3 regions of the Pseudomonas sp. PKS genome follow, and region 1 is predicted to be linked to each of the others. Evidence: riboswitches for the same ligand, from Rfam matches in the RefSeq annotation. Region 1 holds a riboswitch; each other region holds the start of a gene.
What was found. A riboswitch is a leader RNA that binds a small molecule or an ion and turns the genes downstream of it on or off. The one in region 1 is predicted to bind cobalamin.
Positions count from the first base shown of each region.

Region 2: another riboswitch for cobalamin. It lies ahead of ABOA88_RS01370 (ABC transporter ATP-binding protein); the one in region 1 lies ahead of ABOA88_RS00540 (CbtB domain-containing protein).
Region 3: another riboswitch for cobalamin. It lies ahead of cobO (cob(I)yrinic acid a,c-diamide adenosyltransferase); the one in region 1 lies ahead of ABOA88_RS00540 (CbtB domain-containing protein).

Region 1 covers NZ_JBEGDO010000001.1:107,737-113,005, reverse strand. The annotation lists gene cobN (cobaltochelatase subunit CobN) at 1-72, opposite strand, end outside; gene cobW (cobalamin biosynthesis protein CobW) at 76-1,143, opposite strand; cobalamin riboswitch at 1,244-1,441, opposite strand; cobalamin riboswitch at 1,649-1,846, shown strand; gene ABOA88_RS00540 (CbtB domain-containing protein) at 1,940-2,125, shown strand; gene ABOA88_RS00535 (CbtA family protein) at 2,136-2,819, shown strand; gene ABOA88_RS00530 (cobalamin biosynthesis protein) at 2,819-3,229, shown strand; gene cobM (precorrin-4 C(11)-methyltransferase) at 3,266-4,018, shown strand; gene ABOA88_RS00520 (DUF1272 domain-containing protein) at 4,055-4,297, shown strand; gene ABOA88_RS00515 (response regulator) at 4,522-5,136, shown strand; gene ABOA88_RS00510 (transporter substrate-binding domain-containing protein) at 5,150-5,269, shown strand, end outside.
Region 2 covers NZ_JBEGDO010000001.1:277,074-282,342, forward strand. The annotation lists gene ABOA88_RS01350 (GNAT family N-acetyltransferase) at 1-79, opposite strand, end outside; gene ABOA88_RS01355 (sterol desaturase family protein) at 212-676, shown strand; gene ABOA88_RS01360 (FecCD family ABC transporter permease) at 679-1,701, opposite strand; gene ABOA88_RS01365 (ABC transporter substrate-binding protein) at 1,701-2,669, opposite strand; gene ABOA88_RS01370 (ABC transporter ATP-binding protein) at 2,666-3,442, opposite strand; cobalamin riboswitch at 3,551-3,757, opposite strand; gene qhpR (AraC-like transcriptional regulator QhpR) at 3,967-5,013, shown strand; gene ABOA88_RS01380 (MFS transporter) at 5,225-5,269, shown strand, end outside.
Region 3 covers NZ_JBEGDO010000023.1:25,612-30,880, forward strand. The annotation lists gene bluB (5,6-dimethylbenzimidazole synthase) at 1-530, opposite strand, end outside; gene ABOA88_RS19720 (cobyrinate a,c-diamide synthase) at 527-1,822, opposite strand; gene cobO (cob(I)yrinic acid a,c-diamide adenosyltransferase) at 1,819-2,430, opposite strand; cobalamin riboswitch at 2,553-2,776, opposite strand; gene ABOA88_RS19730 (hypothetical protein) at 2,916-3,494, shown strand; gene ABOA88_RS19735 (PQQ-dependent sugar dehydrogenase) at 3,612-4,922, shown strand; gene ABOA88_RS19740 (C40 family peptidase) at 4,930-5,269, opposite strand, start outside.

The DNA of each region.
Region 1 (5,269 bases):
CGGGGTCTGGCCGAGGTCGGCAATGCTGTCGTCCGGCACGAAGCCGCCGGGCTGGGTCCGCAGCAGGTGCATGGGTCAGGCGTCCAGGGCCTGGCGCAGGCGCGCTTCGAGCGCGGCGGCGTCCAGTGCCTGGCCGATCAGTACCAGGCGGGTGATGCGCGGCTCGTCGGCGCGCCAGGCGCGGTCGAAGTGCTTGTCGAAACGGGTGCCCACCCCCTGAATCAGCAGGCGCATCGGCTTGCCGGGGATGGCAGCGAAGCCCTTGGCGCGCAGGATGCCGAATTCGACCACCAGTTGGGTCAGGGCATCAAGCAGCAGGCTTTCGTCCGCCTCTGGCAGGTCGATGGAAATGGAGTCGAAGGCATCGTGGTCATGATCGTCATGATCATCGCCGTCGTGGTGCGCGTCATGGTGGGTACGGCGACCATCGATGTGCGCCTCAGCCTCGGCGCCCACGCCCAGCAGCACTTCCAGTGGCAGACGGCCGCTGCTGGCCTCGATCACCTTGACCGCCGGCGGCAGCTCTTCGGTGACTTCGGCGCGCACCTTGGCCAGGCCTTGGGCATCGATCAGATCAGCCTTGTTCAGCACCACCAGGTCGGCGCTGGCCAGTTGGTCGGCGAACAGTTCATGCAGGGGCGATTCGTGGTCAAGGTTGGGATCGAGCTTGCGTTGAGCGTCCACCTGATCCGGGTACGCGGCGAAGGTACCAGCGGCCACGGCCGGGCTATCGACCACGGTGATGACCGCATCGACGGTGCAGGCATTGCGGATTTCCGGCCACTGGAAGGCCTGCACCAACGGCTTGGGCAGGGCCAGGCCGCTGGTTTCGATGAGGATGTGGTCCAGATCGCCGCGGCGGGCGACCAACTCGCGCATCACCGGGAAGAACTCTTCCTGCACGGTGCAGCACAGGCAGCCGTTGGCCAGTTCGTAGACCCGGCCGCTGGCTTCTTCCTCGGTACAGCCAATGCTGCACTGCTTGAGGATCTCGCCATCGATGCCCAGCTCACCGAATTCGTTGACGATCACCGCGATGCGGCGGCCCTGGGCGTTGTCCAGCATGTGGCGCAGCAAGGTGGTCTTGCCCGAACCGAGGAAGCCGGTGACGATGGTGACGGGGAGCTTGGCCAGTGTTTTCATGTCGCGATGCCCTTGGCAGGATGGCGCGGGCATGCAGGACGAGTGCCGCGAGCCTTGCCGGCCGGGCCTGTTCGCCACCGGATCACCCCGCCCGGTTGAAAGTCGAAATCGTCTCGAGGCAGGTCTCCTGGCTTGCACCTTACCGGCCGTGCCGGTGGAGCGACGCCTTCCCGCGCCTGGGCGCAGTGGCTGTGTCGATCCGGGTGGGTGCCTACAGTTGCGGGGGCAGCCGCGGCTTGTACCGCGTTCCCGTCTTAGCTCCGGCCAACGCCGGAGAACCTCGAATCGGCAAGGCTACGCAGTGGCCGGCAGGCGGTCAACCACGGCGCGTCAGTTTGGAGGCAGGCCGCTTGGAACAGTCGCCCTGCCCCCTGTGGGAGCGGGTTCACCCGCGAAGCGCACTATTCGGTAGGATTCCAAGCGAGCTCGATCTTTTACCGCCTAGCCTCTGAAGGATCGGCGCACCGCAACCTTGCAGATTGACGCCACGTCGCCCCCATGCTTTGCTTGCACCTTGCGTTCAGGTGCCCCGTCAAGGGGTGAAACGGGAAATCGGTAACCAAGCCGATGCTGCCCCCGCAACGGTAAGCGAGCGAAGCGTCTTGACCACTGTGCCGCGTCGTATGGCATGGGAAGGTGATGCTTTCCAGGAGCCCTGCTCCTCCTCGCAAGCCCGGAGACCGGCCTGGCGTCAATAGAACACCCCGCGGTGGGCGGGCGCTGTCACCTCTTCTGGGTCAATCGTGCCCGGGATGACGCGCGTGTCCGCCGCCTATAAAAAGCAGAGGAACGCCCCATGTCGATTACCAGCACCAAACACAGCATCGCCACTCCCGTCAGCCTCAGCCAACGTGTCGTCGTTGCCGTCGGCGCCAGCCTGCTGGGCTTGTGCCTGGTCTATTTCGCCGGTTTCTCGCACATCGAGGCCGTGCACAATGCCGCCCACGATACCCGCCACAGCGCCGCCTTCCCTTGCCATTGAGTACACCTGCATGATCAAGCGCATCGCCCGTACAGCAGGTTTCAGCGGGCTGCTCGCCGCCCTATTGCTGACCTTGCTGCAAAGTCTGTGGGTCAGCCCGTTGATCCTTCAGGCAGAAACCTTCGAGAGCGCCGTCCCCGAGCATCATGAGCATGACAGCCCCGTCGCTGCGCATTCCCATGACACAGAGGCCTGGGCACCGGAGGATGGCTGGCAGCGTCTGCTCGCCACCACCGGTGGCAACCTCGTGGTGGCGGTCGGTTTCGCGCTGATCCTCGCCGCGCTGTACAGCCTGCGCGAGCCGAACCGAGTGATGACCGGGGCACTGTGGGGGCTGGCGGGCTTTGCCGTGTTCTGCCTGGCACCCACACTGGGGTTGCCGCCGGAGCTGCCAGGCACAGCGGCCGCCGACCTGGGGCAACGCCAGAGCTGGTGGATCGGCACTGCGGCCGCCACGGCCACGGGCCTGGCCCTAGTGGTATTTGCCCAGCACTGGCTGCTCAAAGTGCTAGGCGTTGCCTTGCTGGTGGTGCCACACGTGATCGGCGCACCACAACCACCGGTGCATGAAAGCCTGGCACCGGAAGCACTGGTGGCCCAGTTCAAGCTCGCCTCCTGGCTGACCAACGCCGCGTTCTGGCTCGCCCTTGGCCTGCTCAGCGCTTGGCTTTATCGCCGAGCCAACCAGGCCTGATGCGCGACGTGTCGTCCGAGCCGGTATTCTATGCCGGCTTCGGCTGCTGCAAGGGCTGCCCGGTCGAAACCCTGGAGCAGCTGTTGCGCACGACCCTGGCCACACACCGCCTGTCCGCCGACCACTTGGTCGGCCTCGCCAGTATCGATCTCAAATTCGATGAGCCTGGGTTGCAGGCCCTAGCCGAACGGCTGGGCATCCCCCTGATGGTATTCCCGGCCACAGACCTACAGCCCTTCGAGCCGCAGCTCAGCCATCGCTCGCCTGTTGCCTATGCACACAGCGGCTGCTGGGGCGTCGCCGAAAGCGCGGCCCTGGCACTGGCCGCACGCGCACTTGGCACCTCGCGCTTGCTGGTGACACGCCAGGTGCTCGGCCAGGCTACCCTTGCCCTGGCCCGTGGCCGATAATCGCGTCCAATTACTGCCTATCTGCAAGGATTTCCCATGACGGTCTATTTCATCGGTGCCGGGCCCGGCGATCCGGAGCTGATCACGGTCAAGGGGCAACGCCTGATCCGCCAGTGCCCGGTGATCATCTATGCCGGCTCCCTCGTCCCACCAGCCGTGCTGGAGGGAAACAACGCCGATACGGTGATCAACAGCGCCGAACTGAACCTCGAGCAGATTATCGAAGCCCTGCGCCGCGCCCACGAAAACGGCCAGGATGTGGCCCGTGTCCACAGTGGCGATCCCAGTCTGTATGGCGCCATCGGCGAGCAGATACGTCACCTGCGCGAGTTGGGCATCGACTATCAGATCATTCCGGGTGTCACTGCCACCGCCGCCAGCGCCGCCCTGCTCGGCTGCGAACTGACCTTGCCGGAGCTCGCCCAGACGGTGATCCTCACCCGCTATGGCGACAGCTCGCCCATGCCGGCTGGCGAACAGTTGGCTGACTTGGCCCGCCACCGCAGCACCTTGGCGATCCACCTAGGCGTGAAGCACCTCGAGCGTATCGTCACCGAACTGTTGCCATACTATGGGCCAGACTGCCCGGTCGCCGTCATTCATCGCGCCACCTGGCCGGACCAAGACTGGGTACGCGGCACCTTGCAGGACATCGTCGTGCTCGCGGCGGCCAAGGATTTCCGGCGAACCGCATTGATCCTGGTGGGCCATGTGCTGGGCGATGCACCTTTCGCCGAGTCAGCCCTTTACCGGGCCGGGCACGCCCACCTCTATCGTCCCGCCGGCTGAGCGGGCATTTTCTGACAGGAACGAGGAACTCACTCCATGCTCGAACTACGCCCCAACTGCGAATGCTGCGACCGCGACCTGCCAGGCGACAGCGAGGATGCGTTGATCTGTTCGTTCGAGTGCACCTTTTGTCGTACGTGCAATGAACGTCAGTTCCAGGGGCGCTGCCCGAATTGTGGCGGCCAGTTATTGCCTCGCCCAACAAGGATCGGGACGGCATTGAGCCGCAATCCGGTCTCATCCCTGCGCGTCCTCAAACCTCACCCAGGGTGTTCCTGACCTATTCTATGCGTGGCCCGTCCTTGGCGCCCTGGGCGGGCTTCATTAGAGATGTATATTTTGTAGGCCTTTTCAACAATAATCTTCGCTTTTTCAACAAACCTACACATCCCACTACCAAGCGAGAGGAATCTACGTAATCTTGCGCGCTGCCGCGCAGGCACCCTTTCACGTATTCCTGCGGGACTTCAGGAAACGGACCAAATTCCTACAGGAGTTATCCAATGACAACCGTTTTAATGGTTGACGATCATCCCACCGTTCGACTAGCTGTGCGCATGCTGCTCGAACGTGAACGCTTTCAGGTCATCGGTGAAGCCGGTGACGGCATCGATGCCGTGCAGCAGGCTCGCCAGCTACGCCCGGATGTGGTTATCCTCGACATCGGCCTGCCTGGCCTGGATGGCATGGAGGTCATCAAACGCCTGCAACTGTTGGAGCCGGCACCGAAGATCATGGTGCTCACCGGTCAACCCGCCGACCTGTATGTCCGTCGCTGCCTAGATGCCGGTATCGCCGCCTTCGTCAACAAGGACGAAGACCTCGACGCCCTGGTGTTCGCTCTCAAAGCGCTGGTCAAGGGCTACTCCACCTTTCCGCAGATGTCGGTCAACAGCAACTCGCTCGAAAGCGAGTGCAGTCGTCTCGCAAGCCTCCCCAACCGTGAAATGGAAGTGTTACGCCGGCTCACCCGCGGCGAGAACAACAAGTTCATCGGTGAATGCATGAACCTCAGTGCCAAAACCATCAGCACCTACCGTGGACGCATCATGGACAAACTCAAGACCGAGTCTCTGGTCGAAATGGTCGACTTGGCCAAACGCAACAACGTCAGTTGAACACCCCACCGTCATGAGAGGCACGGTGTTCACTCTGCTGCTGGGCGCGCTCCTGGCCATCAGCGCTGTGGCGCATGGCGACAGCGAAGCCCGGCACCTGCTCGCCCGCTCACTGAGCGCCTCACCCCCCTTG
Region 2 (5,269 bases), 170 kb from region 1:
GTTTGAAGGCTTGGGCAGCGGAGCGTTCGACTGCGGCGAGCTGGGCAAGGTCGTGGTAGTGGGTGAGACGGATACGCATAGGGCTGTCCTTGGCCAAAAAGAGGCGTCTGAAAGCGTCTGTCAGGCCGACGCAAGCTTCATGGAAAAACCTCCGAAGGGAGGGCCGGCAATGTTAACCTTGCCCACCTCGTTGCTCACCTCGGACTGTTACATGTTGTTCAATCTCGCCATCCTGTTCGGCACGCTGGTGGCCATGGAGGGCGTCGGCACGCTGGCTCACAAGTACATCATGCATGGCTGGGGCTGGTGGCTGCACCGATCCCACCATGAGCCGCACCTGGGCATGTTGGAGACCAACGACGTCTACCTGGCGGCCCTGGCGCTGATCGCAGCAGGCCTGGTGGCACTGGGCAAGGCGGGCTACGCGCCGCTGCAGTGGGTTGGCGGCGGTGTGGCGGGGTATGGCGTGTTGTATGTGCTGGCCCATGATGGGCTCTTTCATCGTCACTGGCCCCGCGCGCCCAAACCAGTGAACCGCTATCTCAAGCGTCTGTACCGGGCGCATCGACTGCACCATGCAATCGCTGGGCGCAAGGGGAGTGTGTCGTTCGGGTTCTTCTACGCGCCACCCTTACGTGTGCTCAAGCGTCAGGTTCAGGCCCGCCGACATCGCTAGGTTCAGGCCTTGCGGCGTAGCAGGACGATGAAGAACAGCCCGCCGATGGCGGCCGTCGCAATGCCGATGGGCAGGTCTTGAGGCGCGATGAGCGTGCGCGCACCGATATCCACCCAGACCACGAACAGCGCGCCGAGCAGGGCGCAGGCAGGCAGCAGCCGGCGGTGCTCGGCCCCGACCAGGCGCCGGGCGATATGGGGCAGCATCAGGCCGACGAAACCGATGGCGCCGGAGAGCGATACCAGCACGCCGGTCAGCAGGGCACAGCCAACGAACACCTGAGCGCGCACACGACGTGGCTCGAAGCCAAGGCTCACGGCGGTCTGCTCACCGCTCATCAACCCGTTCAATGCCCGGGCCAGGCTCATCAGCAGCACAAACCCAGCCAGCACGCAGATCGCCGGCAGCCAGAGCAGCGGCCACTGCGCCAAGCCCAGGCCACCGAGCATCCAAAACATCACCGAGCTGGCGGCATGGGGGTCGCCGGTGTACAGCAGCAGGTTGGCTAGCGCCATCACCACGAACGACACAGCCACTCCGGCCAGCAGCAGCCTGTCGCTGTCCAGCCGACCGCGCCGGCTGGCCACCGCCAGGACCAGCAACATACTGCCCAAGGCACCGACGAAGGCCGCCAGAGGCAGGCTGAAGGGGCCGGCAAAGGTGCCGAGGAACAGCACCACCAGCACCGCCCCCAGCACCGCACCGGAGCTGACACCCAGCAGGTGTGGATCGGCCAGCGGGTTGCGGGTGACGGCCTGCAGGGCACCACCAACCAGGGCCAGGCCAGCCCCTACCAAGGCCCCGAGTAGCACCCGCGGGGCGCGGATCTGCCAGACGATCTGCGCCTGCCCCCGGGTCCAGTCGCCCATATCGGTCATACCCAACTGATACAGCGTGATGCCCGTGACCTTCGCCAGCGGCACATGGGCCGCGCCAAAGCCCAGGGACAGCAGGCAGGAGAACAGCACACCGATCAGCAGCAGCGACATCAGCAGGCGATAGCCTCCTGGGCTACGAACCGGCATCAGTGCGCTGCCTCGGCGAACAGTTGCGGATGCAGGGCCGCCGCCAGTTGCTCGATGGCGCTTGCGTTATCCACCGACGGGGTGACTTGCAGGTACGACAGCACCACGAAGCGATGCTCGCGGATGGCCTTTACCTCGCTCAAGGCGGGGTGATTGAGCAGGAAATCGCGTTTTTGCGCCCAACTCGTCGGGCCGTAATCGACGATGACGATCACCTCCGGATCCCGCGCCACCACGCTCTCCCAATTGACTTGGGTCCAGCTGGCATTCACGTCATCCATCACGTTGTCGGCACCGGCGGCCTCTAGCAGTGCCTGGGGCATGCCGAGCCGGCCAGAGGTGGTGGGGCGGTCTTCGCCGCTGTCGTAGAGAAAGACGTGGGGTTTGTGCCGCACTTGGTCCAATTGCGCGTGAACCCGCGCAACGCGCTGCTTCAGGTGCTCGACAAGCACGTTGGCGCGCTGTTGAACGTCGAAGATGCGCCCCAGGTTGTCCAGGTCCTGGTACAGATCCTCCAAACTTGCCCGGCGCCGGGGCATGATCCAGGAGCAGGATTCGCTCAACTCATACACGGGGATACCCAGTGGTGCCAGGGTCTGTGGCGTCAGCGGGCCGCCCACGTTCATGCCGTAGCCCCAGCCGGCGAACAGAAAGTCGGCCTGGGCATCAAGGAGGTTCTCCGGCGACGGGTAGCGCGGTGCAAGCTCAGGAAGGCCGGCCAAGGCGTCACGCAGGGACGGGTCGAGGGTCTTCCAGCCGCTGATACCGCTATAGCCCACCATCCGCTCGCGTAGCCCCAGGGCCAGCAGCATCCCGGTGAGGTTGATGTCGTGACTCACAGCCCGGTGCGGCGCTTGGGTGAAGGTGATGTCGCGCTCGCAACTGCGCACGGTGACGGGGTAGCTGTCAGCCCAGGCTGTGAGGGGCAGGGCGGCGAGCAGGGCCAGATGAGTCAGGCGTCGCTTCATGCGGGGGTAATCCAAGTAATACGTGGGTGGGACGCCAAAGGGTGGCGATCGACCAGGGCGCGAACACCAAAGACCTGCTCCAGGCGGTGCTCGGTCAGCACTTGCTCCGGCGTGCCTTGCGCGACGATGCGCCCTGCATCGAGGACATACAGGCGATCACAGAAGGCTGCGGCCAGGTTCAGGTCGTGGAAGCTCGCCAACAGGCCTAGACCAGTGCCACGCAGGTGTTCGAGCAAGGCCAGTTGGTAACGCGGGTCGAGATGATTGGTCGGCTCGTCCAGGATCAACAAGCGCGGTTGCTGCACCAGTGCCCGAGCCAGCAATACACGTTGCTTTTCACCCCCGGATAGCGGCGCGAAGCCCTGGTTGGCTCGGGTATGCAGGCCCAGTCGCTGCAGGCAGGCATCGATCAATGCCTGGTCGTCATGGCTGTCGAACCAACCTTGGTGCGGGGTTCGGCCCATGGCGACCACGTCGCGCACACTCAGGCCGAAATCTTCGGGAAACTCCTGCAGCATCACCGCCACGCGCTGGGCGACCCAGCGTGGGGACTGTTGCCAGATGTCTTCGTTTTCCAGCAGTACGCGCCCGCCATCGGGCCGGGTAAAGCGATAGGCGCAGCGCAACAGGCTGGTCTTGCCGCTGCCGTTGGGGCCGATCAGGCCGACGAATTCGCCGGGCTGGACTTGCAGGTCGATATCGTCGAGCAGGCGTTGACCGCCGGGCGAGGGGGCCCAGTGCAAGCTTTCCAGACGTAGGGTAGGGGATGACATGCAGACCAACCGTACCGGGGTGAATGAAGCCCGACTGGGGACGGCGCGCAAGGGAATCGCGGGCAGTGGGCTGCCCAAGACCGGCCCGCGCCCGCCCACCGCGGGTGTTGCCAAAATCGGTGACAGGCCGGTCTCCGGGCTTGCGAGGGGCTTGAAGCATTCACCTTCCCATGCCGGCGGCACAGTGGCGTATCGAATGCATCGCTCGCTTACCGTTGCGGGGGCAGCGCCGGACTGATCGCGCAAGGCGACGCACCGACTTCCCGTTTAATCCCCGGCACGGCGGCAGGGGACACCTGAAACTGGGGCGCATCTGAGCATTAATGGGCGGGGCAGTCAACCGAACGGGGCGTTCCGGCATAACCGGCTTTCTCGCGTGACTGTTTGTTACGCGATGTTACTCATTGCCCCAGTCCAGGGCAGTCGTTGGAAGGTGTTTTGCCTGCAAGGGGCCTGTTTGAGAGGGCGATACAAGGGCACAGCGTTTGCATTAGCGAGGTTACGAATTCGAACTGGAATAGACCATGAGTTCTCCACTGCACTGCTGCACCGTTTCACCCGTAGCGGGCAACCTCGGCGTGTTGTCGGCTGCTGCCAGTGGGCTGGAGGGGTTCGTGACAGGTGTCGGGGGTGACATCGACTTGGTGCTGGGACGTGCCGGCGTCAATCCTGAAAGCCTGCGCCAACCCACGCTCAGCCTGCCGCTCACCAATTACTGCCGGGTGCTCGAGGAGGCAGCCCGCCAGTCGCACTGCGACAATTTCGGTTTGCATTACGGTCTGCAGTTTCAGCCCCAAGCCCTGGGGCTGCTGGGCTATGTCGGGTTGTTTTCCAATACGTTGGAGGAAGCCCTGCGCAATTTCGTGGCGGCGTTTCCTTATCATCAGCACGATACCTTGATACGGCTGGTCGACTGCGGCGAGTGCTATCGCTTCGATTATCAGGTGCGACACAGCGCCATTCTGGAGCGCCGCCAGGATGCCGAATTGACCATGGGCATGGCGCTGAACCTGATGCGCCACGTATTGGGCAAGGACTGGGCGCCCTTCGCGGTCAGCTTCGAGCATACGCGCCCACAAGACGGGCTGGCCCATCAGAGGGCGTTCGGCGCTCCTGTCTATTTCGATCGCAGTTGCAACTCGATGCTGGTACCCAAGACTGACCTCAAGGACCAGATGATGCCGGAGCGCGATGCCAACTTGCTGTTTCTGGTTCAAGACGTGCTCCAGCGCCTAGGCGCGCGCGATCAACGGCGCAATCTGCTGGAAGAAGCGGACGCTCAGGTACGCCTTGCCCTGAGCAGCGGAGAGCCATGCCTCGAGACGATCGCGCAGTCGCTGCAGCTCAGTGCGGCCGGGTTGCAGCGCCATCTGCGTGAGGCGGGAGTGAGCTTCAGCCAGCTGGTTGAGAAGGTGCGCCGTGAAGTGGCGGTGCATTACCTGCGACAGCCCAAGCGGCCAGTGTCCGACTTGGCGGGGTTGCTCGGGTACTCCGAAACCAGTGCTTTCTCCCGGGCGTTTCGCCGTTGGTTTGGCGTCAGCCCACGACAATGGCGTAGCGAAGACCACTGACGGCTTGTTCGCAGGCTTGTGCCTTAAGCCCAGTCACACCCATCCCCAAAATTGACTTTGCACGTAGAAACAGGCTTGTAGGGTCAATTCTTGGTCTAGACCAGAGGCTAACATCAAGGTCGCAAGCTCCGGATACCTCCCGGCCGGCGCCTTGATCGAGCAGTGCAGGGGTGTCAGGCCTACGTCGCGGTAATCAACAGAGGACAACAACATGTACAAGAGTCCTGAGAACGCCCACCATTACTGGAAATCCCTT
Region 3 (5,269 bases), on a different contig from region 1:
ACGGCCACCGGCTTGGCGCCCGCCGGCATGCCCAGCAACTCGCCCAGCGCCTGCGGGTCGAACAACGACACCCAGCCCATGCCCAGGCCCTCGGCACGGGCTGCCAGCCAGAGGTTCTGAATGGCACAGGCCAGCGATGCCAGGTCCATCTCCGGCAAGGTCCTGCGGCCGAAGATGTGCGCTTCGCGGTGGTCCATCAGTGCCGCCACCAATACCTCCGCACAATCCTGGATACCTTCGACCTTGAGCTTCATGAATTCATCGGAGCGCTCGCCCAGGGCCTGGGCAGTGCATGCCCGCTCCTGTTCGACCAGCGCCTGGATCTGGCCACGCAAGGCGCGATCACTGATGCGGATAAAGCGCCAGGGCTGCATCAACCCGACACTGGGCGCCTGATGGGCTGCGGCCAGCAGGCGGGCGAGCAGCTCGGGCGCGACCTCGCCGCCTGCAAAATGGCGCATGTCACGGCGCTCACCGATGGCGCGGTAGACCGCGGCGCGCTCGGCAGCGGAAAAGGCATGTTCGCTCATGGTCGCAGCAGCGCCGCCGTCGCGTCGGGGTTGGAGGGGAAATAGAAGTGTACGTAGGACGCCGTCAGGCGCCCGATCCGATAGACCGCCTCGTTGCCGCGCCCACCGTTGGGGCTCTGGCCTCGGGCGATCGGCTCGAGCGCCGTCTCGGTCAAGGAGTGATGATAGGTGTGGCCGCGCAAGGTGCCCTCCGGCAATTCCACCGCTTGCAGGGCAAGGGCAGCCAGGCGCTTTTGCATCACCGCTTCACCCGGCAGCAGACCCAGCAGCTCGGCGCGCTCGCCAGCCACATCGGTCAGGGCGTCGAGCAAATAGAGCATGCCGCCGCATTCGGCCAGCAACGGCTTGCCCTGGGCGTGATGGGCACGGATCGCCTCGCGCATCGGCGCGTTGCTGGCCAAGGCGTGGTGGTGCAGTTCGGGATAGCCGCCAGGCAGGTAAAGGCTGTCCACGGACGGCAACGCCTGATCGTGTACAGGAGAGAAAAACACCAACTCCGCACCCAGCGCACGCAACAAATCGAGGTTAGCGCCATAGGTAAAGGCAAAAGCTTCATCCCGGGCCACGCCAATGCGCACACCCGCCAGGGACGTTAGCGCCTGTGCAGGTGCGGGTGCTGCGAATGCCACCGGGGGCGGCAAAGCAGCATCACAGCTTTCGCCCAGGGCCTGGGCGGCGGCGTCCAGGCGCAGGTCCAGATCGTTGAGTTCACTGGCCTGGACCAACCCCAGGTGACGGCTGGGCAGCTCGATGCCGCGCTCGCGGGACAGCCCGCCATACCAGCGCAAGCCTTCAGTGAGGCTGCCTTCGAGCAACTGCGCATGACGCAGACTGCCGACCCGGTTGGCCAGCACGCCGGCAAAAGGCAGATCGCGCTGGTAGTGCGCCAGGCCCAGGGCCAGGGCGCCGAAGGTCTGCGCCATGGCTGTGCCGTCGATCACCGCCAGCACCGGCACGCCGAAGTGGCGCGCCAGGTCCGCACTCGATGGCGTGCCATCGAACAACCCCATGACCCCTTCTATCAGGATCAGGTCGGCATCGCCTGCCGCCTTCCAGAGCAGACGCCGACTCTCATCAGCCCCGATCATCCACAGGTCGAGTTGGTACACCGGCGCGCCGCTGGCGCGCTCGAGGATCATCGGGTCGAGAAAATCAGGCCCGCACTTGAACACCCGGACGTTGCGGCCAAGGTTGCGGTGCAGGCGCGCCAGGGCAGCGGTGACCGTGGTCTTGCCCTGGCCAGAAGCGGGTGCCGCGATCAGCACCGCCGGACACTGCCGGGTCTGGCTCATAGCTCCACGCCCTTTTGGGCACGGATGCCGGCCTGGAAGGCGTGCTTGATCACGCCCATCTCGGTGACGGTATCGGCCAGCTCGATCATTTCAGGCTTGGCGGCGCGGCCGGTAACGATCACGTGCTGCATCGGCGGGCGGGCCTGCAGATCCGACAGCACTTGGTCGAGGTCCAGGTAGCCGTGCTTGAGGGCGATGTTCAGCTCGTCCAGCACCACGAACTGCACCGACGGGTCCTGCAACAGCTGGCGCGACACCGCCCAAGCGGCTTCGGCGGCAGCGATGTCACGCTGGCGGTCCTGGGTCTCCCAGGTGAAGCCCTCACCCATGACGTGGTAGCGCACCTGCTCGGGGAAACGGCGGAAGAACAGCTCTTCGCCCGTGCTGTCGCGGCCCTTGATGAACTGCACCACGCCGCACTGCATGCCATGCCCCATGGCGCGGGCAAGCATGCCGAAGGCCGAGCTGCTCTTGCCCTTGCCGTTGCCGGTGAGCACCAGCAGCAGGCCACATTCATTGGGGGCATTGGCGATGCGCTCGTCGATGATCGCCTTCTTGCGCTGCATGCGCGCCAGGTGGCGTTCGTCGCGTTCGGTGGATTCGCTCATCAGGATTCTCCGCAGGCTGTCGGCGCGCATGGACGGCGACGACAGATCGATAGACAGGCAGACGGAGAGCGCGCAGGGGCCGCGGCAGAAGGCCACGGTGCACCGCGCATCACCCTCCGTGATGCCGTTGGCAGTGACAGGCCGGTCTCCGGGCTCGTGAGCAGGGCCTTGGCCCATGGATCGCGCGCCTTCCCGGATACCTGTATCCAGTGGCCCTGCACGACCTTTGACTCACCTACCGTTGCGGGGGCAGCGCCGGATTCGCGCCTTGCTGGCGCCCACCGGCTTCCCAGTTTCACCCTGCCCAGCCGAAGGCTGGCAGAGCACCTGAAACACGCCGCGAAGGTTAGAGGGTTGGGGCGGGAGCGTCAATGAAGCGCGCCTGACGCCATGCTCGACTTCATGGCTTGTGCCGGACGCGCAGCAGTGATATCACATAGCCATCAGTGTGCAGCAATGCGATCAAACAATAAGGAGAGCGCAGCATGCGAGGCCTGATCATCAACAACCAGCACCTGGAGTTCCTGCGACCAGCCTTGGAAGGCTGGATCGAGTGCATAGACCGCTTCAACCAGGTCCATGGCGACAGCGAGGCGCCCTACTGGCACGGCGCGGCCACCAACAGCGGGCTGCTTGCAGCCGCCGCCTGGCAGGCCGAACAGGTCGCCCTGGCGCACTACCCCAGCAAGAAACAACGCGACGAAGGTGAACGCGAAGGGCGTTGCGACCTGTCGATCAGCACCGCCGAGCAATCCGTTCATTTGCATGTCAGCCAACGCTGGCCGCGAATCGCACGCCTGGACCTGGCCGCCGCCCTGCAGGAAACCGCCACCCTTGCCCGCCCGATCGCCTACCCCAGTCAGCTCAAGGCCGGCGCATTGTTCGTCAGCCCCTGGAAGGCTGGCCAACACGCCAGCCCCGAGGAGCTGCAAGACCTGGTCGACGACCTGCAAAAACACACGGCCTGCGCCATCGCCTGGCATTTCCCCTACGCCTACCGTTCGCTGCACAACGAACTGGGGCAGTATTTCCCTGGGGTGGCATTGTTGCTCAAGCAGGCGTAGGCAAGCCGATGAGCCCACGCGGAAGCCATCCGGCAGTCGCTAGGCGCAGTCGCCCGGAGTGAACCTACCCCGACGCATCCGACTCTCAATTCTCACAAGCCAATGAGGATTGCGAGCATGGACAGGATGCGTATCGCGATAGCGCTGGCCCTGAGTGCCAGCCTTGGCGCCTGCGGCGAGTCCGCGCGCCTGGAGGTCAGCGACGGCTTCGGCCCCTTGCCCCGCCTGCCCGAGCCCAACAAGACCCTGATCCCGACCGTCAACATCGCCCCGGCGATCGGCTGGCCGGACGGCGCCACACCGACGCCCGCCGCGGGCACCCAAGTGGTGGCCTTCGCCAGGGACCTCGATCACCCACGCTGGCTCTATGTGCTGCCCAATGGCGATGTGCTGGTGGCCGAAACCAATGCCCCGCCCAAGCCCGAGGATGGCAAGGGCCTGCGCGGCTGGGTAATGGGCAAGGTCATGGAGCGTGCCGGCGCCCGGGTCCCCAGCGCCAATCGCATCACCCTGCTGCGCGATGCCGACCAAGATGGCGTCGCCGAGGTGCGCAGTACGTTCATCGAAGGGCTCAACTCCCCCTTCGGCATGACCCTCGTGGGCAAGGACCTCTATGTGGCCGACACCGACCGACTGTTGCGCTTTCACTACGAGGATGGCGCGATGCAGATCCGCGCCGAAGGTCGCCCGGTCACTGACCTGCCCGGCGGCCCGTTGAATCACCACTGGACCAAGAATGTCATCGCCAGCCCCGATGGCAAGAAGCTGTACGTCACCGTAGGTTCAAACAGCAATGTCGGCGAAAACGGCCTGGAAAAGGAACAAGGCCGCGCCGCGATCTGGGAGGTGGACCCGGCCAGCGGTGAGCACCGCATCTTCGCCTCAGGCCTGCGCAACCCCAACGGGCTGGCCTGGGAGCCCCGTACCGGCGCGCTATGGACGGCGGTCAATGAACGCGACGAGATCGGCAGCGACCTGGTGCCCGACTACATCACCTCGGTGAAGGACGGCGGCTTCTATGGCTGGCCTTTCAGTTACTACGGGCAGCATGTGGATCAACGGGTCGAGCCAAAGGACCCTGGCAAAGTGGCCCAGGCGATCGTGCCGGACTACGCGGTGGGAGCCCATACCGCATCGCTGGGCCTGGCGTTTGCCCAGACCGGCGCGTTGCCGCCGCCCTTCGAGCAAGGAGCCTTCGTGGGCCAGCACGGGTCTTGGAACCGCAAGCCGCACAGTGGCTACAAGGTGATTTTCGTGCCGTTCGACAGCGAGGGTAAGCCCGCGGGCAAACCGATCGACCTGTTGACCGGTTTTCTCGATGGCAAGGGCAAGGCCATGGGACGCCCGGTGGGCGTGGTCAATGACCGAGACGGGCTCTTGGTGGCGGACGATGTGGGCAATGTGGTTTGGCGCGTGAGCCGAAAGTGAGCCCAGCTCAGGGGTTCTGAGCCAGATGCCCGCTTGGCAATACGCGTTTGGCCTGCAGGTAGGCCCGGGACCAGTAGCTGTTGGAGAGGTAATCCAGGCGCACCGTGCCGCCTGTGGACGGTGCATGCACGAAACGCCCTTCCCCCACGTAGATTCCGGCGTGGCTGACCTGCGACCCACCGCTGGTGGCGAAGAACACCAGGTCTCCGGACTGCAGGGCATTGATGTCCACATTGGGCGCACGCATGACGATCATCTCGCGGGTCGAACGCGGCAGGCTGATCCCGGCGGCATCCCGGTAAACGTAGCCGATCAGGCCACTGCAATCGAACCCCGAATCCGGCGTG